DNA from 2 places in the Cellulomonas sp. GbtcB1 genome. Region 1 is predicted to be linked to the other one. Evidence: riboswitches for the same ligand, from Rfam matches in the RefSeq annotation. Region 1 holds a riboswitch; the other holds the start of a gene.
The links. A riboswitch is a leader RNA that binds a small molecule or an ion and turns the genes downstream of it on or off. The one in region 1 is predicted to bind ZMP and ZTP.

Region 2: it holds a riboswitch for ZMP and ZTP, as region 1 does, so the genes downstream of both, purH (bifunctional phosphoribosylaminoimidazolecarboxamide formyltransferase/IMP cyclohydrolase) here and glyA (serine hydroxymethyltransferase) in region 1, are expected to answer to the same signal.

Annotation. Positions count from the first base shown of each region.
Region 1 is NZ_JAGXJG010000039.1:31,374-36,636, forward strand. Features, by position in the region: gene KVT14_RS13940 (isochorismatase family protein) at 1-34, shown strand, start outside; gene KVT14_RS13945 (bifunctional methylenetetrahydrofolate dehydrogenase/methenyltetrahydrofolate cyclohydrolase) at 440-1,318, opposite strand; gene glyA (serine hydroxymethyltransferase) at 1,332-2,621, opposite strand; ZMP/ZTP riboswitch at 2,686-2,773, opposite strand; gene KVT14_RS13955 (GNAT family N-acetyltransferase) at 2,835-3,341, opposite strand; gene purU (formyltetrahydrofolate deformylase) at 3,477-4,340, shown strand; gene KVT14_RS13965 (nucleotidyltransferase domain-containing protein) at 4,401-5,045, shown strand; gene KVT14_RS13970 (hypothetical protein) at 5,050-5,263, shown strand, end outside.
Region 2 is NZ_JAGXJG010000071.1:14,173-19,435, forward strand. Features, by position in the region: gene pulA (pullulanase-type alpha-1,6-glucosidase) at 1-1,911, opposite strand, end outside; gene purH (bifunctional phosphoribosylaminoimidazolecarboxamide formyltransferase/IMP cyclohydrolase) at 2,137-3,768, opposite strand; ZMP/ZTP riboswitch at 3,818-3,909, opposite strand; gene KVT14_RS18330 (PLDc N-terminal domain-containing protein) at 3,944-4,174, opposite strand; gene purN (phosphoribosylglycinamide formyltransferase) at 4,240-4,896, opposite strand.

The sequences.
Region 1 (5,263 bases):
GATCCTGGCGACCACGACGGCCCCACCGGACTGACGCGGCACCCCGCGGTACACCCCTGTCCGGCTCCCTCGTCAGCCGGTGACCTGCGTACGCGCGACCGCCGATCGCACCGACCGCGCCATCGCGCCGATCGCGCCACCGCGCCGCTCGCACCGATCGCGCCACCGCGCCGGTCGCGCGGACACCGCGCTGCGCCGCGCGGCGGCCTCGCGCGCCCGCCGCACCTGAGACCCCCGCGAGGTCGGCGGTTCCGCCCGAGGTCGGCGGTTCCGCACCGGTCGCCGTGGCCGCAACCGCCGACCTCGGCTGGCGGTGACGACCTCGCACTGCACCCCGCACGCCGAACGCCGGGTGACGCCCCGCCGGAAGCGCGACGCCCGGGTGCGCGGCCGGCCCCGTGGGACCGGCCGCCCACCCGGGCGTCGGCGATGCGTGCCGTCAGGCCTGGCGCTCGGCGGACTCCACGACGTTCGCCAGCAGCATTGCGCGCGTCATCGGCCCCACCCCGCCGGGGTTCGGGCTCACCCACGCGGCCACCTCGGCCACGCCGGCGTCCACGTCGCCCGCGATGCGGCTCTTGCCCGTCTCCGGGTCCGACACCCGCGACACGCCCACGTCGACCACCACGGCGCCCGGCTTCACCAGGTCGGCCGTGAGGATCCCGGGCACGCCGGCGGCGGCCACGATCACGTCGGCGTTGCGGGTGTGCTCGCCGAGGTCGGCGGTGCCGGTGTGGGTGAGCGTCACCGTGGCGTTCACGGCCCGCCGGGTCAGCAGGAGCCCGATGGACCGCCCGACCGTCGTGCCGCGCCCGATGACGGTCACGTCGGCCCCCGCGAGGGAGACCCCGTGCCGGGTGAGCAGCTCGATGATGCCGCGCGGCGTGCAGGGCAGCGGGGAGTCGATCTCCTCGTTGACCCGCAGCACCAGGCGCCCGAGGTTGGTCGGGTGCAGGCCGTCCGCGTCCTTGTCGGGGTCCACGAGCTCGAGCACCCGGTTGGTGTCGATGCCGCGCGGCAGCGGCAGCTGCACGATGAACCCGGTGCAGGCCGGGTCCTCGTTCAGCCGCTGGACCGCGGCTTCGATGTCCTCCTGGGAGGCGTCGGCGGGCAGGTCCTCGCGGATCGAGGCGATGCCCACCTCCGCGCAGTCCCGGTGCTTGCCGGCGACGTAGGACACCGAGCCCGGGTCCTCCCCCACCAGCAGCGTGCCGAGCCCGGGCGTGATGCCGCGCCCGGCGAGCACAGCCACCCGCTCCTTGAGCTCGCTCTTGATCGCGGCGGCCGTGGCCTTGCCGTCGAGCGTCTTCGCCGTCATGTCGCGGCCCCGGTCAGTACTGCTGCAGGCCGGGGTACAGCGGGAACGCGTCGGCCAGCTTGGCCACCCGCGCCCGCAGGCCCTCGACGTCGGCGGACGCACCGGCGGTCAGCGCGGTCGCGATGATGTCCGCGACCTCGGTGAACTCGGCGTCGCCGAACCCGCGGGTCGCGAGCGCCGGGGTGCCGATCCGCAGGCCGGAGGTGACGCGCGGGGGGCGCGGGTCGAACGGCACCGCGTTGCGGTTCACCGTGATGCCGACGTCGTGCAGGAGGTCCTCGGCCTGCTGGCCGTCGAGCTGCGAGTTCCGCAGGTCGACCAGCACCAGGTGCACGTCGGTGCCGCCGGTCAGCACGGACACGCCCGCGGCCGCGACCTCGGGCGAGACGAGGCGGTCGGCGATGATCCGCGCGCCGTCGATGGTGCGCTGCTGGCGGTCCTTGAAGTCCTCGCCGCCCGCGATCTTGAACGACACGGCCTTGGCGGCGATGACGTGCATGAGCGGGCCGCCCTGCTGGCCCGGGAACACGGCGGAGTCGATCTTCCTGGCGTACTCCTCGCGGCTCAGGATGAAGCCCGAGCGGGGGCCGCCGATCGTCTTGTGCACGGTGGACGACACGACGTCCGCATACGGCACGGGCGACGGGTGCAGGCCCGCGGCGACCAGACCGGCGAAGTGCGCCATGTCGACCCAGAGCTTCGCGCCGACCTCGTCGGCGATCTCGCGCATCGCGGCGAAGTCGAGGTGCCGCGGGTAGGCGGACCAGCCGCCGATGATCACGGCCGGGCGGTGCTTGAGCGCGGCCTCGCGGATCGCCTCGGGCTCGATGAGGAAGGTGTCCGGGTTCACGCCGTACGCGCCGACGTCGTAGAGCTTGCCGGAGAAGTTGATCTTCATGCCGTGCGTCAGGTGGCCGCCGTGCGCGAGCTCGAGGCCCAGGATGCGGTCGCCGGCGTTGGCGAGGGCGTGCAGCACGGCCGCGTTCGCGGTCGCGCCGGAGTGCGGCTGGACGTTGGCGTGCTCGGCGCCGAACAGCTCCTTGGCGCGGGTGATCGCGAGGGTCTCGGCGATGTCGACCTGCTCGCAGCCGCCGTAGTACCGGCGGCCCGGGTAGCCCTCGGCGTACTTGTTGGTGAGCACGGAGCCCTGCGCCTGCAGGACGGCGCGCGGGACGAAGTTCTCGCTCGCGATCATCTCGAGCGTGCCCTGCTGGCGGGCGAGCTCCCCGTCCAGGACCGCCGCGATCTCCGGGTCCACCTGGGACAGGTTCTGGTCGAGCAGGGGCGTGTTCTCGGCGCTCATGCGTCTCCTCGGCAGTCGGCGGGCGCGGTCTGTCGACCGCACACCGATCGATGGTGTGGGGTGACCGCGGGGCCCAGGCGTCCGACCCGACGTCGTGCTGCTGCGTCGCTCCCCGGTGGTGACCCACCTGTGCGCCAGTCGCGACCGGTTCAGCCTAGCAACGTCCCCGCCGGGGCGGGGCGGGCCGTCCGCGGACCGGTCGCGGGACGAGGATCACGCCGAGGCGGGCGCCTCCGCGTCGGCCTCGCCGAGGATCCGCCGCAGGTACGCGTACGTGAGGTCCCCGACCGTCTGGTCGTGCTCGTGCGTGTAGCCGTGCTTCTCGTACAGCGCGAGGTTCTGCACCGAGTCGCGCCCGGTGAACACCCAGATCTCCTCCACGTCCTCCGGCAGGTGCGGCAGGATCGCGAGCAGCAGCTGCGTCCCGATGCCGTGGCCCTGCTGGTCGGGCGCGACCGCGAACCGGCCGAGCGTGGCCTTCTTGCCCTCGAGCACGACGCGGATCGAGCCGACCAGGCGGTGACCGGCCCAGGCGCCCAGCGTGACGACGCCCTCGGCCGCGAGGTCCGCGCGCAGCTCCGACAGGGTCTGGGTCAGCGGCGGGATATGCGGGTCGTCGTACTGCTGGGCCTCGGTGACGAACGCCGCGCGGCGCAGCGTCAGGAGCTCGCCGGCATCGGCGTCGGCGATGGGCCGGATGGTCACCTCGGTGTCGCTCATGCCCCCATCGTCTCAGGACGTGCGCGAGGTCGACAGCCCGGAGGTCCCGATGTCGCCCGGATTCCACCCGGTGGACACCTCCGGCCCGCGGACGCCCCGGGCTGCCGCGCGTCGCGCGCGGGTACCCTCCCCTGCGTGACGACCTCGACCCCTGCGGCCACCTCCTGGGTGCTGTCGCTGTCCTGCCCCGACCAGCCCGGCATCGTCGCCGCCGTCGCGGGGCTGCTCGCCGAGCACGGCGGGAACATCACCGAGTCGCAGCAGTTCGGCGACCCGCTGTCGGGGCTGTTCTTCATGCGCGTCGAGGTCGCCGCCGAGCGGACCCGCGAGGAGCTGGAGCAGGCCCTGGCCGCGCTCGCCCCGCGGTTCTCGATGGACTGGTCCCTGGACGTCGCCGGCCGCAAGGTCCGCACCCTGCTGCTCGGCTCGACCGCCGCGCACTGCGTGAACGACCTCGCGTTCCGGCAGCGGTCCGAGGGCCTGCCGATCGACATCGTCGGCCTGGTGTCGAACCACACCGCGCTCGCCGACCTGGCGGCGTTCTACGCCATCCCGTTCCACCACGTGCCCGTCACGAAGGACACCAAGGCGGCGGCCGAGGCCCGGCTCCTCGAGCTCGTCGAGGAGCTGGACGTCGAGCTCGTCGTGCTGGCCCGGTACATGCAGATCCTGTCCGACGACCTGTGCCGCGCGCTGGCCGGGCGGGTCATCAACATCCACCACTCGTTCCTGCCGTCGTTCAAGGGCGCGCGCCCCTACGCGCAGGCCCACGACCGCGGCGTGAAGCTCATCGGCGCGACCGCGCACTACGTGACCGGCGACCTCGACGAGGGCCCGATCATCGAGCAGGACGTCGAGCGCGTCGACCACACCCGCGGGGTCGCGGACCTGGTCGCGCTGGGCCAGGACGTCGAGCGCCGGGCGCTGGCCCGCGCGGTGCGCTGGCACGCGGAGCACCGGGTGCTGCTCGACGGGCACCGGACGATCGTCTTCCGCTGACCGGGGTCTGATACTTTTTCATCAGACCTGATGAAAAAGTAGTAGACCGCGAGGTCACCCGTGAACCTGAGCGACCCGATCTCCGCCGTCGTCCCCAGCCTCGAGGGGCGGGTGCTCGTCGTCCTCAGCAGGGCCCAGGCGCCGCTGACCGGGTCCCGCGTGGCCGACCTCGTCCCTGGGTCGTCGAACCCCGGGGTACGAGCGGCGCTGGGGCGACTCGTCGAGCAGGGCACGGTGCTGGCCGCCCGGTCGTCGCACGCCGTGCTCTACCGTGCGAACCGGGAGCACCTCGCCTGGCCCGCCATCGAGGCCGCGGTCCGCTTCGCGGCGCACACCCTCGACGCGCTGCGGGAACGGCTCGTCGCTCTCCTCGTCGAGCACCTGGGCCCGGATCGCGCGGCTCGGACCACCGTCGCGCTCTACGGCTCGGTCGCACGCGGGACGAGCGACCGGCGGAGCGACGTCGACCTGGTGGTGCTCACCCCCGACGATGTCGCCGCCGACCAGGCGGAGCACCTGCTCCTCGACATCACCGTGGGTGTCGAGCGGTGGACCGGCAACGCCTGCTCCGTGTACGAGCTGTCCACAGATCGCCTGACGGCCCTTGTCCGGGCCGCTGACCCGATGGTTCGTTCGTGGCTGGACGATGCCACCACGATCAGCGGCCCGGACCTGAGGGAGCTGCTGCGAGCCCACGGAGCGTGACCACATGCCGCCACGGACGACGCGGATGACCCCGGCGTCCGCCCGCGAGCGCGCCGAGATCGCGCGCGAGCACCTGCGCGTCGCGGAGGAGCGGCTCGCGGCGTGCGCCGACGGGCCGTCCCGGGAGGCGAGCGTGTCCGCGGCGAACGCCATCAGCGCCGCGATCGCCGCGGCCGATGCGATCTGCGGCATCGTGCTGGGGCACCGCAGCAGCGGCC
Region 2 (5,263 bases), on a different contig from region 1:
GCCGCCGTCCGGGTCGGTGGCGTAGGAGCCCTCGGGCGCGGTGAAGTGCCACGGGTCGTAGCCCCAGTTGAAGCCGTCGCGCTCGCGGATCGCGCCGACGGCGGCCTGCTGCTCCGTGCCCGCCGGGCCGAACCCCGTGAGGTCGCCGGTCACCGCCTGGGCGGCCCGGTCCTCCTCGATCGACGCGATGTCGAACGTCGGCAGCAGGTGCACGGTGGTCAGCCCCGCGTCCGCGAGCTCGCGCAGCCGCGCGGTGCCGTCCGAGTCCCGGGCGAACGCCAGGTAGGTGCCGCGCTCGGCCTCGGGCACGGTCTGGTCGGCGATCGAGAAGTCGCGGACGTGCAGCTCGTAGATGGTGTGGTCCACGGCCCGCTCGACGACGGGCCGGGCCGTGTCGGCCCACAGCGCCGGGCGGTACGCCGGATCGGTCAGGTCGACCGCGACGGCGTGCGTGGAGTTCAGCGTCAGGGCGACGGCGTACGGGTCGGTGACGACGTTGGTCTCGATCCGGCCGGTCGACGGCACGTAGACCTCGACCTCGTACCGGTAGCGGGCGCCGGACCATGAGGGGTCACCGGTGACGGACCAGGTGCCGTCGGCGGCGCGGGTGGTCACGACGCGGGTCGAGGCGGTCGCGAGGTCCGCGCCGGGCGCCCAGGTCAGCAGCGTGACGTCCCGCGCCGTCGGGGCCCAGAGCCGGAAGGTCGGGGTGCCGCCGGACCAGGTGACCCCGAGGTCCGCGTCGGCGGCCGAGGCGTACAGGTCGTCGAGCACGCCCGGGACCTGGACGCCGGTGAGGGCGGTCAGCCCGTCCGCGTCCGCCTGGGAGACCTGGACCTCGCCGGTGAGCAGCGCGGCCGCGTCCGTCCCGGGCGCGACGCGGAGCGCGACGGCGCCCGCGAGCGCCGGGAAGTCGGCGCGCACGTCCGCGGGCAGCCCCGCGGCGTCGTAGGTCAGCGGGACCTCGCCGGCGCCCGCGGGCCCGGTCACCGCGCCGTCGGTCACGCCGATCCCGCCCTCGGCCGCGTGGTGCAGCGCCCAGGTCAGGTCCGTCGGGTCGGCGCCGCCGAGCAGGTCGCGCGGCCAGGCGAGCAGGTCGGCGCGCACCCAGTGCGCCCGCTGCTGCCCGACGCCCGTGAGAGGCGGGTTCTCGACGGTGATCTCCAGCAGGTGCGTCGCGACGTCGTACGCGAACGACACCTGCTCGCCGTCGGACGTCGCGAACGTGTAGTTGTCGCCGCCCACCGCGCCTCCCTGGCCGTAGTTGACGTCCCACGACATCCCGTGGGCGACCTTGACCTGGTACGAGCCTGCCGGGATCTGCGTCGTCGACCACTCGTACACGCCGTCGCCGTCCGAGTCCTTGGCCCAGGTGGCGAGGCAGTCGGGGGCCCAGTCGCCGGGGCAGCCGACCTCGGACTGGTACGAGCCGGGCAGCGTCACGACCGGCCCCTGGGCGGTGTTCTGGAAGTCGCCGGACACCGGGTCCCAGTAGAACGTCACGTCGACGGGCGCGCCCCCCGGGTCGCCGGGCACCGTGTACGCCACGTTCGCGCCGCCCACGACGCCGCCGGCGCCGTAAGCCACGTCCCACGTCCCGTCGAGGGCGACCTTGTACTCGTAGTCGCCCGGCGGCAGCGCGAACGTGCCCTCCCAGACGCCGTCGGGGCGCTCGGCGAGCTGGGCGTCGTCGCAGTCGGGCTGCCAGTCGCCGGTGCAGCCCATCGCGGTGTTGTGGCTGCCGGGGACGGACACGGAGGTGAACGTGGGCGCCGGGTCGGCGGCCACGGCGTCCGCGGGGTCGTCCGCGCCGGCGGTCGCGGCGCCGGAGACCAGCAGCGCGCCGGCGGCCAGCAGGGCCAGGACGCGGCGCCGGGCGCCGCGGGGTTCGAGGGGTGTCCGGGGCGCCACGGAAGGGCGCCTGCGGGCGTGCGTCATCACAGGACTCCATCGTCGGGGGTGAGCGTCAGCAGCGCGGCTACCTGCGACTGTATCCGCTTGCAGAAAGGTGCTGCAACGATTTGCAGGTACCGGCTGCGGCCCCGACGGCACGAGGCCTACGCCTTCCGGCGCGACCCCCCGAGATCTCGGGGGGCGCGGCCGGAAGCCGTGGGCCTCGTGCGGGACCGCCCCGTGTCAGTGGGCGAAGTGGCGCGTACCCGTCAGGTAGAGGGTCACGCCCGCCGCGGCCGCCGCCGCGACGACCTCCTCGTCGCGGACCGAGCCGCCCGGCTGCACGACCGCGCGCACGCCGGCGTCCAGGAGCACCTGGAGGCCGTCGGCGAACGGGAAGAACGCGTCCGAGGCCGCGACCGCGCCGCGCGCCCGCTCGGCGTCGCCCGCGTTCGCCCGCTCGACCGCGAGCCGGCACGAGTCGACCCGGTTGACCTGGCCCATGCCCACGCCGACGGACGCGCCGCCGTCCGCCAGAAGGATCGCGTTCGACTTCACGGCCCGCACCGCGCGCCACGCGAACGCCAGGTCCGCGAGCGTGGCGGGGTCGGCGGCCTCCCCCGCGGCGAGCGTCCAGGTCGTCGGGTCGTCGCCCTCCGCGCCGATGCGGTCGACCTGCTGCATGAGCAGCCCGCCGCTGATCGGCCGGAGCTCGACGCCCGCGGACGGCGCGCCCTCGACCACGAGGAGGCGGATGTTCTTCTTCCGGCTCAGCACCTCGAGCGCCTCCGGCTCGTACGCCGGCGCGACGACGACCTCGGTGAACACCTCGGCGATCTGCTCCGCCGCCGCGCGGGTCACCGTGCCGTTGGCCGCGATCACGCCGCCGAACGCCGAGACAGGGTCGCAGGCGTGCGCCTTCGCGTGCGCGTTCGCGATGTCCGCGCCGACCGCGATGCCGCACGGGTTCGCGTGCTTGATGATCGCGACCGCCGGGCCGTCGTGGTCGTGCGCCGCGCGCCAGGCCGCGTCCGCGTCGACGTAGTTGTTGTACGACATCGCCTTGCCGTGCAGCTGCTGCGCCTGCGCGAGCCCGGCCGCGCCGTACCCGGAGGTGTAGACCGCGGCGCGCTGGTGCGGGTTCTCGCCGTAGCGCAGCACGTCCGCACGGTCCCAGGTCGCGCCGACCCAGGCCGGGAAGCCGGTGCTGACGCCGTCGACCTCGTCGGTCGTGGTGGCGACGTTGCCCATCCAGGACGCCACCGCGACGTCGTAGGTGGCGGTGTGCACGAACGCCTGCGCGGCGAGCCGGGTGCGCTCGGCCAGCGTGAAGCCGCCGCCCTGCACCGCGGCGACGACCTCGTCGTACCGGGCGGGGTCCACGACGACCGCGACGCTCGGGTGGTTCTTCGCCGCGGCGCGGACCATCGACGGGCCGCCGATGTCGATCTGCTCGACGCACTCGTCCGGGGTCGCGCCCGAGTCGACCGTCTGCGTGAACGGGTACAGGTTGACGACGACCAGCTCGAACGGGGCGACGCCCAGCTCGTCGAGCTGCGCCAGGTGCTCCGGGCGGCGGGTGTCGGCGAGGATGCCGGCGTGCACGCGCGGGTGCAGCGTCTTCACGCGGCCGTCCAGGCACTCGGGGAAGCCGGTCAGCTCCTCGACCCGGGTGACGGGCACGCCGGCGGACGCGATCGTCCCGGCGGTCGACCCGGTGGACACGAGCTCGACGCCCGCGGCGTGCAGGGCGGTCGCGAGCTCGACCAGGCCGGACTTGTCGTAGACGGACAGCAGCGCGCGGCGCACCGGGCGGCGGGTGCTCTCCGCGGTCGGGTCGGCGACGGGCTCGACGGGCGGCAGGGCGTGGGACATGGCGGTCCTCCGTGTGGTCGGTCGGGCACCACGGGGGTGCCGCTCGGGACCTGCGCACCCAGGCGGACGGTGCATCGGCGGGACTGCCTCGGCCGCTCCCTGGTGGTCAGTTCCACCTCGACGCCAGTCACGACCGGGGACGAGCCTAGCCGACCGCGCCGCCGGCGTCGGCGGCTCAGTCCGTCCGGCGGCCCTTGGCGAAGTACGCGATCGGGCCGACCCAGTTGACCAGGATCGCGAGGCCCCAGGCGGCCTTCGGGCCGTTGACCTGCGCCGGCGGCCGCTTCGCCAGGTCGCGGTAGGCCGCGGCCGTGAGCGCGAGCTGCGCCGCGGTGAGGACCACCGTGCCCACCTTGCGACGCGTGCTGAGCTCGGACCAGTGCTTCCCCGCGCGTGCGTGTCCCATGGCCCGACGCTACGCGGGCGCCTCGCCGCGCGGCAGGGGCCGGAGGTCCCGCACCGGGTGCGGCCCTAGCCGACGGTGACGGTCCGGCCGTCGACGGTCAGCCCGTCCGCGACGATCCGGCCCACCCACTCGACCAGCAGGCGCCGCTCCGCGACCTTGATCCGCTCGTGCAGCGCGGCCTCGTCGTCGCCGGGCTCGACGGGCACCGCGACCTGCGCCACGACCGGGCCGGTGTCCACCCCGGCGTCGACGACGTGCAGCGTGCAGCCGGTGACCTTCGCGCCGAACGCCAGCGCGTCCCGGACGGCGTGCGCGCCGGGGAACGCGGGCAGCAGCGCCGGGTGGGTGTTGACGACCCGGGCGGGCCACCGGTCGAGCACCGCGGCGCCGAGGATCCGCATGAACCCGGCCGACACGACGAGGTCCGGCCGGAACACCGCGATCGCCTCCGCGAGCGCGCGGTCCCAGGCGGCGCGGTCGTCGAAGTCGCCGGGCGCCACGACCGCGGTCGGCACGCCCGCGGCACGCGCGAGGTCCAGACCGCCGGCCGACGCGCGGTCGGCGACGACGCCGACCGCGCGGCCCGGGTAGGCGGGGTCGTCGTGCGCCGCGAGCAGCGCCGCGAGGTTGGTCCCGCCGCCGGACACCAGCACGACGAGCCGGCCGGCGGCGCGGGTGGCGGGTCGGGGCGCGTCGGGGGTGCTGGGAGCGGGGGCGGCCATGACCGCACACCCTAATCGCGCGCCCCGACCGCCCGGGCACACCCCCACCGACCTGCCTGCTCGCCTGCCTGCCCCCCACCTCCGCCGAGATGGCAGCTCTCGGCTGCGCCTAGGTGCTCCCCGGCAGCCGAGAGTTGCCATCTCGGCGAGCGGGTCCGGGTGCGGCAGTGCGCGGGTGGTGCGCGAGAATGGCCCGCGTGAGCAACCCGTACGCCCCGCCCTCGTCCGACCGCGCCGCCGCGGACGGCCGCGGGGGTGCCGCGGGCGCCCCCGGGCGCACGGCGGGCGGCGACCCGACCGACCCCGCCGACCCGACCGGTCCGGGCCCGGCCGGCCCCGCCGGGCCCAGCCCCGGTCCGTCCGGCCC